2 linked regions of the Aliamphritea ceti genome follow. The main gene of each other region encodes a partner of the protein of the gene in region 2 in a complex. Links are inferred from orthologs where the notes say so. Each region holds a gene or a part of one and is shown on either strand. Other genes may lie near its edges. The genes, in order: pnp and rne.

The links.
Region 1: the proteins of rne (region 2) and pnp are in contact, whole or in part, in a cryo-EM structure (PDB 9QH0), measured with the Escherichia coli proteins. The link is inferred for Aliamphritea ceti from one-to-one orthologs.

Annotation. Positions count from the first base shown.
Region 1 is NZ_AP025282.1:4,650,992-4,662,889, forward strand. Bases 8,931-11,898 are described here. They hold pnp (polyribonucleotide nucleotidyltransferase), read right to left. Parts: upstream 11,482-11,898; coding sequence 9,379-11,481; downstream 8,931-9,378. Other genes in these bases: rpsO (30S ribosomal protein S15), read right to left, coding at 11,662-11,898. Outside these bases: OCU49_RS21000 (GFA family protein), read right to left, coding at 1-339; ATP-dependent chaperone ClpB, read right to left, coding at 536-3,124; peptidoglycan editing factor PgeF, read right to left, coding at 3,283-4,011; 23S rRNA pseudouridine(1911/1915/1917) synthase RluD, read right to left, coding at 4,008-4,976; OCU49_RS21020 (outer membrane protein assembly factor BamD), read left to right, coding at 5,161-6,102; OCU49_RS21025 (putative bifunctional diguanylate cyclase/phosphodiesterase), read right to left, coding at 6,251-8,266; OCU49_RS21030 (putative pterin-binding protein), read right to left, coding at 8,322-8,915. UniProt on the Escherichia coli protein: Involved in mRNA degradation. Catalyzes the phosphorolysis of single-stranded polyribonucleotides processively in the 3'- to 5'-direction. Also involved, along with RNase II, in tRNA processing.
Region 2 is NZ_AP025282.1:2,005,038-2,017,527, forward strand. What follows is about bases 505-4,064. They hold rne (ribonuclease E), read right to left. Parts: upstream 3,684-4,064; coding sequence 705-3,683; downstream 505-704. Other genes in these bases: murB (UDP-N-acetylmuramate dehydrogenase), read left to right, coding at 505-602; OCU49_RS09215 (hypothetical protein), read left to right, coding at 3,744-4,028. Also shown: more of murB, read left to right, coding at 1-504; 23S rRNA pseudouridine(955/2504/2580) synthase RluC, read left to right, coding at 4,451-5,443; OCU49_RS09225 (DNA-binding protein), read left to right, coding at 5,511-6,614; HTH-type transcriptional regulator CysB, read left to right, coding at 6,797-7,771; OCU49_RS09235 (SDR family NAD(P)-dependent oxidoreductase), read left to right, coding at 7,801-8,547; OCU49_RS09240 (acyl-CoA thioesterase), read right to left, coding at 8,557-9,132; pabB (aminodeoxychorismate synthase component I), read right to left, coding at 9,334-10,728; OCU49_RS09250 (alpha/beta fold hydrolase), read left to right, coding at 10,976-11,836; OCU49_RS09255 (GntR family transcriptional regulator), read left to right, coding at 12,199-12,490. UniProt on the Escherichia coli protein: Endoribonuclease that plays a central role in RNA processing and decay. Required for the maturation of 5S and 16S rRNAs and the majority of tRNAs. Also involved in the degradation of most mRNAs.

The sequences.
Region 1 (11,898 bases), 2.7 Mb from region 2 along the record:
TCCCGGATGTATATCCAGTGTACCGGCTGGAATCACCATGGCCTTACCGGACTTGGCCAACCAGGGCAGTGACGATCCGCAATGTTTACAAAAAGCTGTTGTGAAATGTTTAGTGTCTGCTGGCGTATATTTACCAATATGCTGGCGACCGCTAAGCCAACTAAACTGTTCAGGCCGGGCTAAAATATTTGCTGCATGCGCACTGCCGGTAAACTTTCGGCAACGTGAGCAATGACAGTACTGAAAAATCCCGAGATTACCGTCCAGTTGATAGGTCACTTCACCACACAGACAACTGCCAGTTACCTGATCTGCAGATTCTGTTTGCACGTCCGGCATAACATTCCTCCCCAAGTTATGATTTTAAAAAACAGCCTGGTAAAACCGATTAATGAATATAATCCAAAAATACAGAAAGATTACAGCACGACAATTATATGTTTGTCGCTTACCTGTTTGGTTAAGGCATAAAAAACCCCGAGGCTGATATCAGCCTCGGGGTTATCCGTTTCAGAAGATTGACTCATTGCCAGCTTTATCGAAAGACAAACTCCCCAGCTTCAACATCTATAGCAATTTCGCTGCCACTGCTAAAGTCGCCGGCCAGTAAACGCTGAGCTAAGGGGTTTTCAATCCATTGCTGAATCGCCCGTTTCAATGGCCGTGCTCCATATATCGGCTCAAAGCCAACATCCACAAGCTTGTCCAGCGCTGTAGAAGTAAGTGTCAGACTCAGTTCTCTTTCAGCCAAACGGCTACGCAAGCGCTGTAGCTGAATATCCGCTATACCTCTCACCTGTTCTTTACCCAGGCTATGGAAAACAACAACTTCATCAATCCGGTTAATCACTTCGGGTCTAAAGTGAGTACCCACCACCTCCATAACAGCATTACGCATAAGACTATAGTCATCATCGCTGCTGAAATTTTGAATAAGATCAGAACCCAGGTTAGATGTCATCACCACTATAGTATTTCGGAAATCAACGGTCCGCCCCTGACCATCAGTAAGACGGCCATCTTCCAATACTTGTAGCAGTATATTGAAGACATCCGGATGAGCTTTTTCTACTTCATCCAAGAGCAAGACTGAATATGGCTTACGCCGCACAGCTTCTGTCAGGTAGCCGCCTGATTCATAGCCAACGTATCCCGGTGGCGCACCAATTAGGCGAGCGACCGAATGTTTTTCCATAAACTCAGACATATCAATGCGCACCATGGCATCGGTAGTGTCGAACAGGAAGCTGGCCAATGCTTTGCATAATTCTGTCTTACCAACCCCCGTTGGCCCAAGAAACAGGAATGAGCCATTTGGACGGTTCGGATCAGCCAACCCAGCCCGGGCACGGCGTACTGCATTGGAAACAGCAGTTACTGCTTCTTCCTGACCAATAACCTGCTCATGAAGTGCATCTTCCATCCGCAATAATTTTTCACGCTCCCCTTCGAGCATTTTTGCAACCGGAATACCTGTCCAGCGAGAAACTACTTCGGCAACTTCTTCTTCACCGACTTTATTCCGCAACAGCTTATTTTCCTGCTCGGTATTATCCGCTTCGGCCTCAGCTTCAGCAGCGGCAACCAGCTGTTTCTCCAGCTCGGGAATTTTGCCATATTGCAGCTCGGACATAATGCTCAGATCACCGGCACGACTGGCCCGCTCTAACTCAATCCGCGCCTGATCCAACTGCTCTTTCACTTGCTGCGAGCCTTGCAAAGCAAGTTTCTCAGCATTCCAAATCTCTTCAAGATCAGCATATTCTTTTTCAATTACGCTGATAGCATCTTCAAGTTCCTGCAAACGCTTTTTTGCCGCCTGATCTTTTTCTTTTTTCAGGGCTTCACGTTCCATTTTAAGCTGAATGAGACGACGCTCCAGCCGATCCATGCTTTCCGGCTTAGAGTCCATTTCCATACGAATACGGCTACCGGCTTCATCAATCAGGTCAATGGCTTTGTCTGGCAACTGCCGATCAGTAATGTAACGCTGAGATAATTTAGCCGCTGCGATAATCGCAGAGTCTGAAATATCCACACCATGGTGAATTTCATAGCGTTCTTTCAAACCACGTAAGATAGCGACGGTATCTTCTTCACTCGGCTCATCAACAATGACTTTTTGGAAGCGGCGCTCCAGTGCAGCGTCTTTTTCAACATACTGGCGATATTCATCCAGCGTAGTTGCACCGACACAATGCAGTTCACCGCGTGCCAGCGCAGGCTTGAGCATGTTACCGGCATCCATAGCACCTTCGCCTTTACCAGCACCAACCATGGTATGCAATTCATCGATAAACAGGATTACCTGACCATCCTGTTTAGACAGTTCATTCAGAACCGCTTTTAAGCGCTCTTCAAACTCCCCACGGAATTTAGCCCCTGCAATCAGCGACCCCATGTCTAGCGATAATACCTGTTTATTTTTCAGGCCTTCCGGCACTTCGCCATTAACAATGCGTTGAGCCAGACCTTCAACAATGGCGGTTTTACCCACACCAGGTTCGCCAATCAGAACAGGGTTATTCTTGGTACGACGTTGTAGCACCTGCACTGTTCTGCGGATTTCATCATCACGGCCAATAACAGGGTCCAGCTTGCCTTCTTCGGCCTGGGCGGTGAGATCAATCGTGTATTTATTTAATGCCTGACGATTTTCTTCTGCGTTAGCAGAATTCACACCTTCGCCACCACGCAACTGCTGAACAGCATCCGTCAGACGTTGCTTATCGGCACCTGCCGCTTTGAGCAATTTACCTACGCCACTTTTATCATCCAGCATCGCCAACACAAAGACTTCACTCGCGATATACTGATCCTGCCATTCACGGGCTAGCTTTTCAGTCAGGTTGAAGAGTTTGCCTACATTAGGTGAAAAGCGAATGTCACCATCACTGTCGGACACCTGTGGCAGCTTGCTATATTCCTGCTGCACAGCACTGCTAAGCTGCTGCGTATTGACGCCTGCCTGTGTCAGTAAAGGCTTTATTGAACCACCCTGCTGTTCCAGCAACGCTTTAAGAATATGAACCGGCTCAATGTAATTGTGATCTTTAGCAATCGCCAGTGACTGAGCATCAGCCAGAGCGGATTGCAACTTACTGGTAAAACGTTCGGGATGCATTAGAACCCTCCTTAAAATTATCTGCACCACTGGCCGTTATGATATCCGGGCTCTAAATGGCCCGCGGGACGGCTGGTGAGTTATTAACTTAAGTAGGGGTTGGCAGGAAGAAATTCAAGCCAGCAGAGGAAATTTAAATTAGAAGAAGCTGATATATATCAACTGTCGATCCAGATCACACTGGCCATCCGGCCGGTGACACCGTCACGGCGGTAAGAGTAGAAATCGTCAGCTTGAGAGAAAGTGCACTGGTCGCCACCACTTACCTGTTCTATGCCTATATTTTGTAAACGTAACCGTGCCAGCTGATATATATCAGCCAGCCACTTACCTTCTGTCACAGAAGGTTTAAAAGCAGTATCCGAAGAAGCCAGTTCATCGCAAAACTGTTGGCGTACTTCTTCTCCGACTTCAAAAGCATCCGGACCAATTGCAGGCCCAAGCCAGACATGTAAGTCTTCCCGCTGATCAAACACCTGCAGGGTATTTTCCACTACACCATCAACCAACCCACGCCAGCCAGCATGCGCAACGGCTACCCGGGTTCCGTCAGCATTACTGATAAACACTGGCAAACAGTCTGCTGTCATGACCACACATACTTGCCCCGGCTTATCCGTCCAGCAGGCATCAGCTTGCGGCACGTCACCGTTACCGGAAGCCTCAACTGCAATAGTACTGTGCACCTGTTGCAACCACTGCACATCTTGCCAACCGTTCTCTGCTGCCAGTAGACGTCGATTTTCGACTACATCTAACGGGTCATCTGCAACGTGATCGCCCAAATTGAGACCCGCATATACACCTTTACTACAACCGCCCTGACGAGTAGTTGTAAAAGCTTTTATCTGTGCAGGCGCCAGCCAGTCTGGGCGAATTAGTTTCATTGGTCTTCTTCGTGAGCCTTAGCATCATCTTTAAGATTAACCAGCAATTGTTGCAAGTCTTCAGGAAGGTCCACTTCCCATGACATCAATTCACCACTGTCTGGATGGAATAACTCCAGACGTTTGGCATGCAGTGCCTGACGTTTCAGATCACGCAGATTCTTCTGTAAATCCGGCGAAATGCCTTTAGGTAAACGGAATCGTCCGCCATACATCTGATCGCCAATTAACGGATAATTGATATATGCCATATGCACACGAATCTGATGGGTACGACCGGTTTCCAACTTCAGACGGATATGCGTATGGGCGCGAAACTTATCCAGCACCCGATAATGGGTAATAGCTTCTTTACCTACACCGACAACAGCCATCATCTGACGATTACGGGAATGACGTCCCAGAGGTTCGTCAACAGTACCGCCACCAGTCATGACATTATTCACAACAGCTTCGTATTCACGACCCATACTGCGTTCTTGCAGCTGCGCAACCAGATCCGTCTGCGCCTGAATCGTCTTAGCAACAACCATCAGACCGGTTGTATCCATATCCAGCCGGTGAACGATCCCTGCCCGTGGTACCTGCGCTATTTCCGGGTTGTAATGTAGCAAACCGTTAAGCAGCGTATCATCCCAGTGGCCAGCAGCCGGATGAACGACTAACCCTGCAGGCTTATTAATGATCATGATGTGTTCATCTTCAAAGATGATGTCTAGCGGCATTTCGCGAGGTACAAAACTGTCTATCACTTCCAGTTTGGCATCAATCACAATTTCTTCGCCACCGAAGACTTTATCCCGAATGCGCCAGCTTTTACCATCAACGGATAAACTGCCATCTTTAATCCAGTTTTGCAGACGTGATCGAGAATAATCAGGGAACAGATCGGCAACCGCCTGATCTAATCGCTTACCTACTAGCCCGTCCGGGACGGTTGCGCTTAATTGCACCTGTTCTGTCATGCTATATATTCTTCACTTTTTTTGCGCTCTTTGTACGGTTTCATCACACAAAGGCGGTTTGATGCTTTGGCTTCACTACGGGTTATGGTTAAATAAGCCCGGTAAAATTTTGCCCATTATAACTGAAAGTGGCCTAAACCGCTGTCTTACAAGAACAGTGGTAACAATTATCAGGATATTTTTTATGCGCCTAGCTAAGCTGTTCGCGATTCTATCGATTTGTATCATAACCGCCGGTTGCTCGTGGTTTGGTGGTGGTGATGAAACCGATAACCTGGATACGCCGGAACAAACCATTTATGACGAAGCGATTACCGCCCTGAAGGCCAGTAACTACGCACTAGCAATTGAAAAACTGCAGCTACTGGAAGCACGCTACCCGTTCGGCCAGTATTCCGAGCAGGCTCAGCTGGAACTAATTTTCTCCTATCATAAGAACGGAGAAGAAGAAGCTGCTAAAGCAGCCGCTGACCGCTTCATTCGCTTGCAGCCGAATCATCCGAATCTTGACTATGCACTGTACCTGAAAGGTTTAACTGCCTTTAACCAGGATAAATCTGTATTTGAAGACTATCTACCTGTAGATGAAAGCACCCGCGATCCAGGTAACGCTCTGGATTCATTTAACAGCTTCGACACTCTGATCAAACGTTTCCCGAACAGCCAGTATGCGCCGGACTCACAAAAGCGCATGGTCTACCTGAAGAACCGTCTGGCACAATATGAAATTCACGTGGCACGTTATTACGTTCGCCGTGAGGCATGGCTTGCAGCTGCTAACCGTGGTCGCTATGTAGTTGAGAACTATCAGGAAACACCGTTAGTACCCGAAGCACTTAGCATCATGGTACTGGGCTATAGTCAACTGCAACTGCCTGAACTGGCTGCAGACGCTAAAGCAGTTTTAGACACTAACTTCCCAGGCTACCAGACGAGCATTAAGCGCGCCAAGAAGGAATCTCTGCTGAGCTCTGCCACCTTTGGCTTGTTAGGTGATGGCGATCAGGAATCAGCTAACCTGCAACCGGAGCCACAGGTTGAAGAGGATAGCAACGAGCGCTCCTGGTTCAGCATAATGACTTTCGGCGTATTTGATGATGACGAAGAGGCGCAACCAGCCCAGTAAAACATGGCTTAACCTAGACGAAAAAAAGAGCGGCATAGCCGCTCTTTTTTATTACCTGCTGATCAGTAATCAACGCTTATGCATTTATTCACTTTAAATATTAGTATCAGCTTTTCTACAACTCTATAATCTGCAAAAAACTGCTATTTCATACGGAACGGTATCGCTCCACAGACTGCTTAAGAAAACGTTCAAAATCCGGCTGAGATAACGGCCGACTGTAATAATAGCCCTGAGTAAACAGGCACTGATTACTGACCAGAAACTCTTCCTGCTGCTGACTCTCAACACCTTCAGCAACCACCTGTAACTTAAGACTTTGCGCCATTGACAGAATCCCTTTTACCAGCTCATCGTCATCCGGATCAACGGTCAGATCTTTAATAAAAGAGCGGTCAATTTTAAGTATATTAATCGGGAATTTTTTTAAATAACTCAGCGAAGAATATCCCGTACCGAAATCATCTATCGCCAGACTCACACCCTGTTTACGAATATCTTCCAGCTGATCATGAATCCCCTGATCGTCTGCCATCATCAAGCCTTCGGTAATTTCCAAGACCAACCGTTCTGGCTCAAGCCCGGTATCTGCCAGCACATCCGCAACCATAGCGGCAACATTCTGCTTCTGAAACTGCCGGTAAGACATATTCACGGCAAGATGCAGCGGCAAGCCACTGTCCTCTTTCCAACTGACAGCTTGTTTACAGGCTTCCCGCAATACCCATTCTCCAATAGGCACTATTAATCCAATCTCTTCCGCTAACGGAATAAATACGTCCGGGGTAACAAAGCCATTTTCGTGATCGTACCAGCGAATTAAAGCTTCAGCGCCCACCATCCGGTCAGTATGCGGATTAAATACCGGCTGATAATTCAGCATGAATTCGTTGTGCTCCAGCGCATCATACAACGCAGCTTCCAACTTACGTCTGTCGTGCGCTTCAACATCCATCTGCGGCGTAAAAAACTGGAAATTATTGCGACCACGCTCCTTCGCTTTATACATAGCACTGTCTGCTTTACGCAGCAGTGTACCTGTACTGTCACCGTCATCCGGAAAAATTGTTACACCGATACTCGCAGATACAAAAGCGTCGTTACCTTCCAGGCGATAAGGCATTGAAAGCCGGTCGAGAATCCGCCCAACTATATGCTCTATAACCAGTGAATCTTTAACATCAGGCAGCACCACCGAAAATTCGTCGCCACCAAAGCGTGACGCGGTATCACTTTCACGCAGCACATCCAATATACGGCTTGATGCTTCCTGCAATAATTCGTCGCCTACTGAATGCCCCAAGGTATCGTTGATATGCTTGAAACGGTCCAGATCTAAAAACAACAAGGCAACTTTACTGTCATCGCGACGGGCGCGGGCAATCGCTTGCGAAAAACGGTCTTCAAAAAGATTACGATTGGCCAGCTTGGTCAGCGAATCAAAATTCGCCTGATACTCAACCCGCTCTTTAGCTTCTTCAGCAATCATCTGGCTGTTGCGCAACTGTTCTTCTACTTTATAACGCTCTTTTATCTCACTTTTTAGGTTTATGTTACTCAACATCAACTCATGCGTGCGCTGCTCTACCCGCTCTTCAAGACTGACCTGCATATCCAATAAGCGTTTATTATTACGATAAAGATAAACGGCTACGACTAAACCAAGAATCAGAGCGATGACGCTCAGCACCAAAGAGTTACGGTAAGATTCAAAAGATTTCATTTGCCGGGTCAGTGCAACTTCTCTGTTGAGAAAGTCCCTGTCCTGCTGATACTGATGGGACGCTTCGATCAGTTGCTGAAAGATCGCCCTTACCTCTCCAAATTCAGCCGCTGTCGGTGTGTCTAAACCGTACAGCACGCCATCAATATGCATGATTGCAGTTTGTAACTGTTCCATGTCGAAGCCATCATTAACAGCATCAACTCCTAACTTACCAGACTCAATACTATCTAAACGACTCCAGAGAATATTGAACCATCGATCAAAGCTATCACGACTACTTTCATAACGAGCTTCAGGATAAGCCTCAGCATATTGCACAGCGGTACGCATCAACTCATATTCATACTGCCGTAAAAAAAACACCAATTCAGAGCGGGTTGGACCCACCTGCATGCCTGATATTTGCTTGAACAGCCAGAATGAGCTGAACATACTCATGATAATAACTACAAGCATCAGAGTAGCGATAAAAATTGATGTTCTGGAACCCGGTTTAATCATGAACGTCGAACTTCACTAACTGCCAGATTGCACGTGAGTAATAAGTACCATTTTTCAACGCTGCGTCTTCAGACCAGGGATAAATAACCCAGACAGGTCCCTTTGAACGCACAGTTAATGGTTCACCATTATTTTCTATGGCTAGAATAACGTCGAAAGATTCAAAATCCTCAAACGGAATTTCAATCTTATATTCATTCGCCGCTTCAGCTGAGACCATAGCACCTGTCGCCCCTGCTGCTGCAAGCACATCACGTACTAACGGCCCTTTAAAAACATTCATGCCTTCCGTCCAGCGGGTCTCAGTACTGATCGTACGTTGCTGAAACTGCAATAACTGATCACGATCTAACTTGAGCGCACCATCCGAATTCTGCTCAGTGATATTACCGCTAAGTGTAAGTAATACCTTGCCTTGCGGTGTAGTCAGATCTATATCCTGCGCAAACAGAATGGTAGGAAAGAAGCAGCATAAAAACCATACACATAGCTTTTTCTTCAACATCACAGCCTCCCGTGAAATCAAACAAAAAATAATACTCATAGGTTCTTTATCTGCTTCCTTTTGCGAACGTACATCTGCCATATTGGTTCAATGCCTGAGCCGAACTCCAGCCTCTAAATACTCAAACCGGATCCCCTGCAAACATCTATGAGCAACCAGTAACAATTCTATGTTAAAAAAACCATTACCGCTCTACGCGAGGTATGCAGAATCCACCATTATGAGAATAGAAACAGCCATTTTTTCAAACAAAAACTATCAAAATAGCAAAAACACTGCACACCTGACATACAGTTTAAAAGCTATATAAAAACGAACCATTACAACTAAAAGAAATAAATATTCACATCATTGATATTAAAATTATTTATAAACAGCAACTTAGCCAATACCACTTTATAACTGACAAGTAACAATCAAACAGATAACTTGATTTAACGCTTAGCAACACTTCAAACAAGGTCATATAGCAACAGACAATGCAACACCCGTAAATTTCGGGCACAAAAAAGCCCGCTTAAGCGGGCTTTTTTAGCAGTCAGTCTTATTCTACAGACTCGTCCTGCTCAAGATCACGCATGGTCAGCTTAATACGGCCACGGGCATCGACGTCCAGAACTTTAACCTTCAGTACGTCATCCATCTTGATATAATCCGTAACTTTCTCGATACGCTTGTTAGCGATTTGAGAAATGTGAACCAGACCATCTTTACCTGGCAGGATGTTTACGAATGCACCGAATTCTTCGATACGAACAACCTTACCTTCGTATACTGCGCCTACTTCAGCTTCTGCAGTAATTTCGATTACACGGTCAGTTGCCATCTTCGCTGCTGCTTTATCAGCTGCGTAGATGCGTACTGTACCGCTGTCATCGATATCGATAGTCGCGCCAGTTTCTTCAGTCAGTGCACGGATAGTCGCACCACCTTTACCAATTACGTCACGGATCTTCTCTGGGTTGATCTCGATCAGTGTCATTGCTGGCGCATTGTCTGGAAGTTCTGGGCGAGAGTAACCGATTACCTTACCCATTTCTTTCAGGATGTGAGCACGGGCTTCATATGCCTGTTCCAGTGCGATATCCATGATCTCTTCGGTAATACCCGTGATCTTGATATCCATCTGCAGCGCAGTAACACCTGCTTCAGTACCGGCAACTTTAAAGTCCATGTCACCCAGGTGATCTTCATCACCCAGAATATCAGTCAGTACAGCGAAACGCTCGCCTTCTTTAACCAGACCCATCGCGATACCAGCAACAGGAGCCTTCAGAGGTACACCAGCATCCATCATAGACAGAGACGCACCACATACAGACGCCATAGAGCTTGAACCGTTAGACTCAGTAATCTCAGATACGATACGGATAGTGTATGGGAATTCTTCCTGAGTAGGCAGAACCGCAGCAACACCACGACGAGCCAAACGACCGTGACCGATTTCACGACGACCAGTAGCACCGATACGGCCAGCTTCACCTACAGAGTATGGAGGGAAGTTGTAGTGCAACATGAACGGGTCTTTACGCTCGCCTTCAATTGCATCGATGATCTGCTGATCACGTGCAGTACCCAGCGTACAGGTAACAACTGACTGAGTTTCGCCACGGGTAAACAATGAAGAACCGTGTGTACCAGTCAGAATATCAATTTCAACTTCGATATCACGAACAGTCTTAGTGTCACGTCCATCAATACGTGGCGCGCCATCCAGAATACGTCCGCGAACAATTTCTTTTTCCAGTGAACTGATGATACCGCTAACTTCGCCGGCAGACGCAGCGTCTTCACCTTCGCATAAAGCAGCAACAGCTTGCTCACGTACTGCACTCAAAGCAGCCTGACGCTGCATTTTGTCAGCAGTCTGGTAAGCAGCTTCAACACCTGCAGCAGCAACGCCACGCACCTGTTCAATCAGCGCTTCGTTTTTAGCAGCCGGTTCCCAAACCCAGGCTTCTTTACCTGCTTCAGCAACCAACTCATTGATTGCACCAATAGCAACCTGCATTTCTTCGTGGGCAAATACAACAGCACCCAGCATTTCGTCTTCAGACAATTCCTGAGCCTGAGACTCAACCATCAGTACTGCATCAGACGTACCAGCGACAACCATGTCCAGCATAGAGCTTTGCAGCGCTTCATAGCTAGGGTTCAGTGAATAGCCGTCTTCTTCAGTGTAGCCAACACGTGCGCAACCGATAGGACCCTGGAAAGGGATGCCGGAAATAGCCAGTGCAGCAGACGTACCCAGCATCGCAGCGATATCCGGATCATTCACTTTGTCAGCAGACATTACAGTACAGATAACCTGTACTTCATTCATGTAACCTTTCGGGAACAGTGGACGAATCGGACGGTCGATCAGACGGGAAGTAAGCGTTTCTTTTTCAGAAGGACGCGCTTCACGCTTGAAGAAACCACCTGGGATACGACCAACAGAGTAGTATTTTTCCTGATAGTGAACAGACAACGGGAAGAAACCCTGTCCTTCACGGGCGCTCTTAGCACCAACAACGGTACACAGTACCTGAACGCCGGCCATAGTAACCAGTACAGCACCAGTTGCCTGACGAGCGACACGTCCAGTCTCCAGTGTTACCTGGTGCTGACCGAACTGAAATGTTTTAGTAATTGCTTGTGGCACAATAATATTCCTTAAGCTTAACCAGTAAAATGCCCGTTTATCGCGTTATCGGCCTCTTTTAGCCAGTACTCTGTTAACCCCTCAATGAAGGCCTATCAGAGTACAGGCTGGTTGATAATCGACAATTAAACAGGCTTAAAAAGCACCGGGGTCATCGATTGATGACCCCGGAACACTATCTTAGCGACGCAGACCTAAACGACCGATCAGATCGACGTAACGGCTAACATCTTTACCCTTCAGGTAATCCAGCAGCTTACGACGCTGGTTTACCATGCGGATCAGACCACGACGAGAGTGGTGATCATGGATGTGACCTTTAAAGTGAGACTGCAGACCAACGATGTTGTGAGTCAACAGAGCAACCTGAACTTCAGGGGAACCAGTGTCGCCTTCACCACGTGCGTATTCTGCAAC
Region 2 (12,490 bases):
GTCTCAAGGCGTTAGACAGGGTTACTGGTAAGGTTTGCGAGTTCTCTACAGAAGCCTGTGAATTTGGTTATAGAGACAGTGTTTTTAAGCAGCGGGATGCTGGCAGATACATTATTACCGAAGTCTGCTTTTTACTGAGTCGTGAAATCAATCCTGTGCTGGATTATGCGGGATTAAGAGATCGGTTTAAGGCGCAGGGAATAGCAGAGCCTACAGCACTGCAGATAAGTGACTTAATTTGTGAGATTCGCCAGTCTAAATTGCCTGATCCGCTTGAGATTGGAAATGCGGGTAGCTTCTTTAAAAACCCCGTGGTATCGATCGCTAAACGACAGTCTATTCTTGATTCTAATCCAGGTTTGGTCAGTTTTCCCGAGGGTGAAGGATATAAGCTTGCTGCGGGCTGGTTGATTGATCAGTTGGGCTGGAAAGGGCGTCGACAGGGTGATGCGGCTGTATATGATAAGCAGGCGCTGGTGTTGGTGAATCATGGTGCTGCAACCGGGGAAGATATTTTGCGGCTTGCCCGGGCTATCCAGGATGATGTGTTAAATCATTTTAATGTTGCGCTTGAAATCGAGCCCCGTACCTTTCCTGAGTAATTATTCCCGGATAGGCATTTATCGGTAAGTATAAAAAAGCCAGCTATAAGCTGGCTTTTTTGGGTTTTCTGACACCGGGTTGGCCGGTGTCGCTGATCAGATTTAAGCTTCTGTTGTTTCGCTGTCAGTCTGATTGTTGGCTGCATCCTGCTGATGGCCGCGCGGATCATTCGGTGCTCGGCGCTGACGACGCTGGCGTGGAGCATTGTCCTGATCTGCTGCTATCGGTGCCGGACGACGCGGAGTTGCCGGCTGAGGCTCGATAGTTGCTGTTGGTGCTGTCTGCGCTTTACGTGCAGGGCGTTGACGACCGCGGCGCTTTGTCGCAGAAGGATCTTCTTCAGCAGGTGTTGCAACTGGAGCTTTCGGTTGTGTTACCGCAGTTTCATCAGCTTGATTTTCTTCAGCTGTGCTTACATCAGAAGCTGTTGCCTCTGCTGTAGCTGCTTCGGATACTGGAGCTTCACTCTCAGCAGTGTCTGCCTGAGTACTGGTCTCTGCTGGTGCAGCTTCTTCAGTAGTTGCTTCTGAAGCGGTATCAGTCTTTATATCAACTGTTGTAGTTTCTTCCTGCTTGGTCTCTTCAGAAGTTTTTTCTTCGGGCTGAGCTACTTCAGCTTCAGAAGGTTTGGCTTCTTCGGTCTTTGCTTCCTCAGGCTGAGTGTCTTCAGCTTTGGCTTCTTCAGACTGAGTGATTTCAGCAGTAGGTGCTTCAGCAACAGTTTCAGTAGTCGCTGCTTCTTCAGTAACTGGGGCTGATGTATCAGCAGTAGTTTCTGTGTCAGCAGCGTTTTCACTGTTTTCTGTAGCTTCAGTAGTTTCTTCGCGCTTACGGTCTTTGCGAGGACGGCGCTGGCGACGCTTGCGCTTAGGCTGTTCCTCATCGGCCGCAGTTGTATTTTCCTGAGGAGCGTCAATCACTGCTTCAGCAGCAATATCTACCTGTGTGTCTTCAGTATTAACTGGCTGCTCTGTGTTCAGTGCTATTTCCTGCTCGCTGCCACTGCGACGCGCATTGCGTTCACCGCGACGACGGCGACCACGGCGGCGTTCACCACGGTTACGGCCATCTTCCTGAACTTCAGTTTCCTGTTGTTGCTGCAGGTTTTCTTCCTGTACTTCAGGCTTGTTGCGCTTCTGATCACGATCACGTTCATTACGGCGACGGTTGCGAGAGCGACCTTCACCGCGAGGCTTGTCATTGCGTGACTCTTGCTGTTCATCGTTAGATGCGCTTTGGGTTTTATTTTCACCGCGTTCGCGTTCATCTTTACGACGACGGTTGCGACGGTTGTTAGGTCGCTTGCGGTCGTTTTTATCTTTGTTGCGTGGTTTTTCCTGCTCTTTTTTCTCTTCTTCGGTATTTCCAAAGAAGTTTGTAATTGCAGAGAAAAGGCTGCCCAGCAGTGACTTTTCTTCACTCTTTGCCGGTTTAGCAGGGGCTGCAGGTGAAGTTGCTTCGGTGCTGACTGGCGCCGGTGTTGGCGGAGCGACAGTGCGTACAGCAGCTTTTTCACGAACAGGCGCGTTAGTTGCTGTGTCAGGTTCAGCAATATCTTCCGGTTCAGGTTGCATTGTGTAGCTTGCGTCGTTGGTGTTGATCACAGTGTGGTCATCACGCAGACGTACAACTTCATAGTGCGGCGTTTCCATGTTTGGATTTGGCACAATGACGACACGTACGCTCTGACGCTGTTCGATATCGTGCACTTCGCTACGCTTTTCGTTCAGCAGGAAGGTTGCTACAGATACCGGCAGAATTGCACGGATTTGAGCGGTGCGCTCTTTAGCTGATTCTTCTTCGATAAGGCGAAGGATTGAAAGCGCCAGTGATTCAGTGTCACGGATAGTACCCTGACCGTTACAGCGTGGGCATACAGAGCCACGGCTTTCGATCAGTGACGGACGCAGGCGTTGGCGGGACATTTCCATCAGGCCGAAGCGGGAAATGCGACCCAGTTGTACACGGGCACGATCAATTTTCATTGCGTCGCGCATGCGGTTTTCAACTTCACGCTGGTTTTTTATCGGCGTCATATCAATGAAGTCGATAACAATCAGGCCGCCGATATCACGCAAACGTAACTGACGGCCAATTTCTTCAGCGGCTTCAAGGTTTGTGTGTAGTGCTGTTTCTTCGATATCGCTACCGCGGGTTGCCCGTGCGGAGTTGATATCAATAGAAACCAGGGCTTCAGTCGGATCAATTACGATCGAACCGCCTGATGGCAATTGTACTTCACGCTGAAACGCAGTCTCGATCTGGGTTTCAATCTGGAAGCGGTTGAACAGAGGAACCTGTTCAGCATATAGCTTGATTTTTTGTTCGTAGCTAGGCATTACCTGCTTAACAAAGTTCAGCGCGTCCTGGTGAACTTCTTCACTATCGATCAGCACTTCGCCGATATCCTGACGCAGATAGTCGCGGATAGCACGAATAACTACATTGCTTTCCTGATAAATAAGGAAAGGTGCAGCGCGTTCGCTGGATGCTTTAGTAATGGATTCCCATAGAATCAGCAGGTAATCCAGATCCCATTGAAGCTCTTCAGAGCTGCGGCCAACGCCTGCAGTACGGATAATGACACCGGTTTTTTGCGGGATGTTGACGCCGTCCATCGCTTCTTTAAGCTGCTTACGGTCATCGCCTTCGATACGACGGGATATGCCGCCAGCGCGAGGGTTGTTTGGCATCAGGACAAGGTAGCGACCAGCCAGACTGATGAAAGTGGTCAGGGCTGCGCCTTTATTACCACGTTCTTCTTTGTCTACCTGAACGATAACTTCGGTGCCTTCAGCAACAACATCTTTAATGCTTGGGCGGCCGCCTTTGTCGCTGCCTTTTACGAAGTATTCGCGAGAGATTTCTTTAAGCGGCAGGAAGCCGTGGCGCTCAGCACCGTAATCAACAAAAGCAGCTTCAAGACTTGGTTCTACGCGGGTAATTTTACCTTTGTAGATGTTGGCTTTTTTCTGTTCGCGGGAGCCTGACTCAATGTCCAGGTCGTATAAGCGCTGGCCGTCAACCAGGGCTACGCGCAACTCTTCAGGTTGAGTTGCATTAATTAGCATTCTTTTCATGTTGTGTTAGCGTTCTCTTATAACACTAACGTATTTCATCTCTATCAGCGCTGTTTACGCATGGGGACAGGTCTTATCCTGTCACGTGAGTCCAATCTTCGTAACGACATTAATAGTTCAGTTTTTGCCAGTCTGGTGCGTTATGCATTGCAGACGGGTCTTATCGACGGTGGAGGAAACGGCAACCTCTATCAGTATCTGATCGTGGCTGTTACTGCGGATCTTTCAGGCCGGTTGATTCAGTCAGATTACTTATTACTGACTGTTTTTCGGGCTGATGGCACGCAGGTTCCGGGTTGGCGACATCTCCACCTCCAACTGGCCAAAACAGTACCAGAAGGATGAAATACGTAGTTAATTCTGTTGTTTTGATGTTGTTCTTTACGTGCCTGTCTCAGGCCGAATCACCAAAGCTAGCTCCAGGCAATCAGTTCACTCTGTGACTTCAGCATATCTGTTTGTGATAATGCTGTTAAGTGAAGGGTTGCGGAAGCCTTTTGGGCCTTTTCTCTGGCTGCTTTGGGATAAAAATACGTAAATATTTCATCATCTTCTGCGCAGGCTGTCGGATAAAGCCCTGATTTGGTTATTGACATCAGGTTATTTATCCATAAAAGCAAATTAGCTAAAGCCAAAGGCCTGCAGCAGCGCTAGAATATAGCAGCTATTAGCAGGTGCATCAATTCATAGATGTACCTGAATCTGTCTCATACTGGCAGATTTTGAAAATTTCTGTTCAGTATCTGTACGAGTGCCAAATTTTTACCATGTCCGAAAATAATGATGCCCCGAAAAGCCAGGTTCAGTGGTTTGATGTTGATGCTGATCTCGCTGGGCAACGCATTGACAACTTTTTACGTACCAAGTTAAAAGGTGCGCCTAAAACGCTTATTTACAGAATTTTGCGTAAAGGCGAGGTGAGAGTTAATAAGAAGCGAATAAAACCTGATTATCGCCTTCAGGAAGGCGACCTGGTACGGGTTCCTCCGTTACGGCTTGCTGAAGCGCGCGAGGCTCCTGTTGCCAGTGCTGGATTAGCTGCGAGTCTTGAGGCAGCTGTGTTATATGAAGATGCCGATGTGATGGTGATTAATAAGCCTTCCGGCCTAGCTGTTCACGGTGGGAGTGGTATTAGTCTTGGTCTGATTGAAACATTGCGTCAGATTCGGCCGCAGGCTAAATTTCTTGAGTTGGTGCATCGCCTCGACAGAGATACTTCAGGCTGTATTATGGTTGCAAAAAAACGTAGCGCTTTACGTTTTTTGCACGAAGCTTTGCGGCATAAAAAGGTCACTAAGATTTACAATGCATTAGTTGATGGCAAGTGGTCGACGAGAAAAACAAAGGTTGATGCGCCTTTGCAGAAAAATGAACTTAAATCGGGCGAGCGCGTCGTAAAGACGCACCCGATGGGCAAGGAGTCGCTGACTGAGTTTAAAGTTCTGCAGCGTTTTGCAGGATACGCTACTCTGGTCGAAGCGCGTCCTATTACAGGCAGAACTCACCAGATTCGCGTGCATTGTCAGTTTGCCGGTCATCCGATTATCGGTGATGATAAGTATGGTGTGGATTCTACCGATAAGTTCATGCGCCAGTTTGGCCTGAAGCGTTTGTTTTTGCATGCCGTTGAACTTCGGATGCCTTTGCCTTCAGGTGGCCGAAAGGTGATTAAAGCACCTTTAGGTGATGTGTTACAAAAAGGTATGAGTAATTTACAGCAACATATTGCTGAGCGTAATCAGGCTGCGGGAGCAGAGTAACTCGTTAGCCGTTATATAATTTTAAACCTGCTGGTTATGCAGGTGTGTTTTTTATCAGGATGTTTCAATGAGTGACAGGGTTGACCCGACTATCTTTAATCTAACTGCGGATAGCATGTTGCAGCGAGGGGTTATTCCAACAGCTGAGCTAATCGCAAAAGAGCTGAATACTGAACCGGATTGTCTCGCTGAAATGCTGAGTGAGTGGTGGGATAGTTTATCCGGACGTTTACAGGCTGTTAACGGTGCAATGATTTCTGTGCCGGATGTACCAAGTAGCCTTAATAAGTCGTTTCAGACGCTTTGGAATCAGGCCATTCAGGAAGCTCAGGCGCTGGTAACAAGTGATAAGGAAGATCAGATACTCGCCGGTGAAGAGTCACGTAAGCATAGTGAGCAAGAATTAAAGCGTCTCTATGAAGACCAGACTGAGCAGCAGAATAAGTATCGTAGTTTACGTACTAAGATGGAAGCTGAGACCAGTCAGATTCAGGCATTGGATGCTGAAATTTCTGTTTTAAAGATAAATCTTGGTGCAGTAACTTCTGATCTTAAGACAGCCGAACAGCGGCATCATAACGTTGAGCAGGAATTGGCGCTGCTGCAGAAGAAGTTAGATGATTCCAAGCGTACATTTGATCAGCGCGTAAAGGATGAGCAGCGTCACAGCCTTGAACAGGTCAGTAAAGCTGAGGCTGATGTGCGTTACTATCGCGGTTCGCTGGATAAAATCCGTGATGAGAGTGGTCGTAAAGAGTCGGCTCTGACTAAAGAGATTCATGATCTGCAGGCGGTTGTTGCTAAGAAAGATGTGAAGCTTGATTCGCAGAAGAATCAGGTAAAGATTCTTGAAGATGAACTGAAGCGTTATAAGACTGATGTTGATCTTGGGTCGCGCCAGTTAAATAAGGTATCCGGTTCAATTCTGTCTGAGCAGAATAAGAATAAGCGTCTGGCTGATAAGGTTAAAGAGTTAACTGAAGAAACTAAGCGCCTTAATCAAAAGCAGTTAGCTGCAGCTAATGAAGCCACCCGTCGTGAAAGTGCATTACGGGGGCAGGTTAAACTGAAAGATGATGAGCTGATTCGTGCTATCAGTCGGGTGACCGGTCTTGAGAAACGGATAACCTCTCAGGATGAAGAAATTCGTCGTTTAAAATCCCGTCTTTAATCCCTTCTGTAAAATAGCCTCTACAGTTTACTGTAGGGGCTAGCAACCACAGTAATTCTGTGTGAATATATGTCCTATATAATTATTAGTTATTAATAATGTCTTTGTTACTTCTGTTTTGCTGATTATTCGAGCGGGGTGCGTTCAGCGGGACAGTTTTTGATCCGAGTCTGGAGGTTTGCATGAAGTTGCAACAGTTGCGCTATATCTGGGAAGTTGCCCGCCATGATCTGAATGTTTCGGCTACTGCTCAGAGTTTATATACATCGCAGCCGGGTATTAGTAAGCAGATTCGCTTACTTGAAGATGAGTTAGGTGTAGAAGTGTTTGCCCGCAGCGGTAAACATTTGACCCGGGTGACACCGGCTGGCGAGAAAATTCTTGAAGTGGCCGGTGATATTCTGCGTAAAGTCGAGAGTATTAAGCAGGTTGCTCAGGAATTCAGTGATGAAAAAATGGGCAGTCTTGATGTAGCGACTACTCATACGCAGGCGCGTTACGCATTACCTGAAACAATTAACGGTTTTATGCAGTCTTATCCTGATGTGTCACTGCATATGCATCAGGGAACGCCGATGCAAATTGCAGAAATGGCTGCTGATGGTACTGTGGATTTCTGTATTGCCACAGAAGCGATGAGCCATTTTAATGATTTGATCATGATGCCGTGTTATCGCTGGAATCGTTCAGTGGTTGTGCCTAAGGATCATCCTTTAGCGCAGATTTCCCGTCTTACGTTGAAGGACATTGCTGAGTTTCCAATCGTGACCTATGTATTTGGGTTTACTGGCCGCTCTAAGTTGGATGATGCGTTCATCCGTGAAGGTCTTGATCCCCGGGTCGTCTTTACTGCGGTTGATTCTGATGTGATTAAAACCTACGTCCGCTTAGGTTTGGGGGTCGGCATTATTGCTACTATGGCATTTGATGAAGCTGCCGATCACGGTCTGGTATGTCTTGATGCCAGTCATCTGTTCGAAGCAAGTTCTACTAAGATTGGATTCCGCAAGGGAACCTTCCTTCGCGGCTATATGTACGACTTTATACAGAAGTTTGCGCCACATCTGACACCCGAAGTGGTTAGGCAGGTTCAGGCCTGTAATAACCGTGCAGAAGTAGAAGAGCTGTTCATGAATCAGGAGCTGCCCGAGCTCTGAGATGCTTTTAAAGTACAGAGGGAGTATTGATGCAGTTATTTGATCTGACCGACAAAGTAGCACTGGTGACAGGTGCTACTTCCGGTATTGGTATGCAGCAGGTAATTGCACTGCGCAGCGCCGGTGCCAGCGTTATTACGCTGGGGCGTCGACAGGAGCGACTGGATCTTTTAACCGAAAAAGATTCGCAGGTTGCTTCTATAGTGGCTGATCTTGCTGATATCAGTAAGCTGGATGCTATTGTTGCAGAATGCCTGCAGATACATGGCCGCATCGATATTCTTTGTAATACTGCAGGTGTGAATCTTCGTCAGCATGCTGATGATGTGACGCCGGATGACTGGGATCTGACTCAGGATCTTAATCTGAAAATTCCTTTTTTCCTGGCGCAAAAATTAGTACCTCAGATGGCTGAGCGAGGCTGGGGAAAGGTTATCAATGTGGCATCATTGCAGTCCCGCCGTGCTTTCGCTAACGGTATTGCTTACGGTGCATCTAAAGGTGGCGTTGAGCAACTCACCAGGGCAATGGCGGAAGCTTGGTCTTCCCGGGGCGTCGCCTGTAATGCAATAGCGCCAGGTTTTTTTCCAACCGAATTAACTCAGGCTGTATTTGATAATGATTCACTTGCTGAGCAGTTAGCACAGCAAACGGCGATTGGGCGTAACGGTGAATTAGAAGATCTGAGCGGTGTGTGTATCTTCCTGGCCAGTCATGCGTCAGATTACATTACTGGCCAGACAATCTTTATTGATGGCGGCTTTACTGCAAAGTAAGGCTTTGTTTCAGAGAGCGTCGCTTTCCAGCATATCTTTAAGTCGGGCATCGATTTCTTCACTGGACAGGTCGTCGACGTGCTCGGTCCACTTATCATGAATGTCCGCCAGTCGCTGATCATGTTCGTTGCGTAGCTGCTTGCGTAACGCAGCGGCTATATAGCGGGCTTTCTGTTGCGGAGTATTCAGCTCAAGACGCGGAACTGTCGTTGATTTGCCGTCGTCATCAACCGCTACCATAGTGAAGTAGCAGCTATTGGTGTGGCGTTCTTCGCCGCTGTGAATGTCTTCGGCAACTACCTTTACACCGATTTCCATTGTTGAGCGACCGACGTGATTAACCGCCGAATAAAAGGTTACCAGCTCGCCAACGCGCACCGGTTGTTTAAAGTGTACCTGGTCTACTGACAGGGTGACGACATAGTGTTTGCTGAAGTGGCTGGCGCAGGCATAGGCAACCTGATCTAAGATTTTGAGTAAGGCGCCGCCGTGAACATTGCCGGAAAAATTGGCCATATCTGGTGTCATCAGCATGGTCATTGAGATCGAATCTTTACTCTTACTACCTGTCAAATTGCTGCTCATAGCCTACCTCTAGGGTCAGTTTCGAGATCGATGAGCTCAAGTATAGGCAGTCGTCAGCGAAAAAGTATAGCGGGATCAGGAGCTTGCGTAGGGTATAGGAATCAAAACGAGTAGTAAGTTGCAGCCTGCGTATCAGGCAGGCTGCAGTAGGTATAGCGCTACAAAAGGTGGTGTCTTAAAAGCAGGTGCACTGAAAAGTGCTTAGTGAAGCCCTTCTTCAAGTGCCTGCAGAAGGTTGTTAACCTTATTGTAGGTTTCCTGGTATTCATCAGCGGTTTCTGAGTCCGCAACGATGCCGCCACCGGCCCAGCAGTGAATCTTGTTTTCATGGCATAAAAGGGTGCGGATAGTAATGCTACTGTCGAACCGGCCGGAGAAGCTTAAATAACCTATTGAGCCGCAATAGATTGAGCGTCGGTTGTGTTCGAGTTCTTCAATTATTTCCATGGCACGGATTTTAGGCGCACCAGTAATTGATCCGCCGGGAAAGCTGTGTTCGAGCAAATCAAGCGCCGTTTTATCGGTATCCAGCATGCCTGTAACTGTACTTACCAGATGATGTACGTTGGCATAGGATTCGATATCAAACAGCTTTGGTACTTTGACGCTGCCGTGCTGGCATACTTTGCTGATATCGTTGCGCAATAAGTCGACGATCATCAGATTCTCGGCACGGTCTTTCTCACTGTCTATTAACTCCTGAGCCAGGTGCTGATCTTCTTCAGGTGTTTTGCCCCGTGGGCGGGTGCCTTTAATTGGCTTAGTGGTAACCTTGCCGTTATCGACTTCCAGAAACTGTTCCGGTGACAGAGATAGTATGCTGCCCTGGGGAGTCTCGATGTAACCAGAGTATGGGGTCGGGGCTTTGGCTCGCAGTTTTAGATATGCCTGCCAGGTATCGCCTTCGTAGCTGGCTTTAAAGCGTTGAGCAAAGTTAACCTGATAGCAATCGCCTGCCTGAATATAGTCACTGACTTTATCCAGTGCATCGTAATAGTTTTGTTCAGTAAGATTGCTGCTGAAGCGGTTAATCAGTTTGAAGCTGTCTGCTTCAGCTGGTGCGGCGAGTGCCGCCTCTATTTCAGCCTTAATAGCTTCAGCATGCGATAAGTCTATTAAAGGCGTAGTGATTAACTGAGTTCGCTTTTCCTGATGATCAACAACGATTGCCCAGGGGTAGATTGCTGCCTGCATATCCGGCAGTTCCTGATCCTGAGGGTTTAGTTCCGGAAGGTCTTCCAGGCTGCGTCCCAGATCATAAGAGAAATAACCAATCATGCCGCCACAAAATGGCAATTGAGCGATATCTTTGTCAGCAGGAGGAGGGCAGTTTTTAGTGTATGCCTGGTACATTTCCTGAAGGTGGCTGAAAGGATTTCCCTGCAGGGATTCTGTATTGGTATGCAGATGGCTAAGCGTTGTTTTGCCATGTTGGTAACTGAGTTGCGCGACTGGAGATGCAGCAATAATGTCGTACCGGCCGAAGCCTGAGCGGGGCTTACCGCTATCAAGGAAAACCGGCGCGTTATGCTGTCGGATGGCAGCAAAATATGGGCAGGCATCATCTAGATAGGGAAGGGAGAAAAGTCTGTACACCGGGTAAGCCTTTTTGTCGTAGCTGCAAGAGTAACTGTATAGCAGACGGATAATTCCTTATGGGAATAAGCGTCTGGTTAAAGAGGGCGATTGTAACCATCTGGTCCTATTAATGCGAGTATATTGGCGGGAATAAGGCACAATATTACGCATCCAGAGCAGTTTGATTCCTTTCGAGGTAAAGACGTAATTTCGTGTAGACTTAGCGGGACTTTTTATATGATTTTCTTAACCTTAACGAGTGATTATGAAGTTCCCTTATAGCCTGTATACAGGTATTTACCAGCGTCCGGATCAGCAGATATTTTATCGGGTTTACCGGCATTCTGAGAATCAGAGCGGGCGTCGTTTGGTTTTATTACATGGCGCAGGGGTAGCGGGGGAAGATACCTGGCAGGCTTTGCTGGCGCAGCTGGGCCTTTGGTCTGAGGTATTGGTGCCGGATTTGCGGGGGATGGGGAAAACCGTATCGCCGGACGGCGAAGAGTATGCGTATACCGCTCATGAAGTCGTTGCAGATGTTGCCGGGCTGCTTACGCATTTGAATTGGCAACATTTTGATTTGGCGGGGTATTCGATGGGTGGGTTAATCTCCATGCTATATAAACAAGAGTACAGTCAGCATGTTGATAAGCAATATCTGTTGGAGTCTGCCGCAGTAGACCGGGGTGACTGGCAGGCAAGTCTGGAATTGCGTGCTGAGTATATGCAGGCGGCTAAGCATCTTAGCAGTGACACTGAAAAAGGCGTAAAGCAATTTTTGGACGCGATTTCGCCTAACCGAAGAGTATCACCGGTCGTTGAGCGGCTTACCGTTGAGCGTTTAGCCCAGCGTCCGCGAGGGTTTGCGAATGCACTTAAATGCGTGACGGATGCCTTGCATGATATTGATCGCGAAGCGCTGGTAGCAGCGCAGGGAGATGTTAGCAGCTTTATTGGTGGTAACAGTGTTGACGCTATGCATCAGTATCAGAGAGCTCTGGCTGAGCGTTTGCCGAACTGGCATTATTTTATGGTGACAGGTACTGATCATTCTTTGCCATTTCAGAAGCCGCGTCAGATTGCTCAAATAATGCAGGCTGAGCTTGGCCGGTATTTAGCAGTCTGATTATCTTAGCTACCGTTTGTCCCGGTATATGATTCAGATAATAGTTTTTGCATAAAGTGTCGACAGTTCTCGTGTTTTGGTAAAACTGTCGACAATCTTGTTTGTCCTTCCTTCTATCAATACTAGGTTGCTATCAGTCTTGTTTAGTCTTCTTGCTGCCCCTTATCATAAGGCGTAGCGCCTTTTTCGTGATTTCATTTCTAGTCGTTTAACAGTGTGTAATAGTGTGGAAATAGCGCTAGGGATTACCCTTATACTTTTGTATTATGTCGACAAATAGCCCTTAAAACTACCTTGACGAGCTATAATATGGACTGTATCGTAAGTTCACAATTTAGATTGTCGACAATCTGGAAATATATATGACTGAAGTCTCTGTAGTTGAAGTAGCAGACCAGCCAATCAGTAACAGCGAATTGCGCACGCTGGCTGATAAGGTTTGCGAGCAGTTAGTAACTGCCATTGTTAAGGGTGATATACCGCCAGGCCATAAGATCAGCGAACCTGAACTGGCACGCACTTATGGTATTAGCCGTGGGCCATTACGAGAGGCGATCCGTCGCCTGGAAGGTTTGCGACTGGTTGTCCGTGTACCACATGTAGGTGCGCGGGTTGTTTCACTTAATACCGATGAGTTACTGGAAATTTATCACG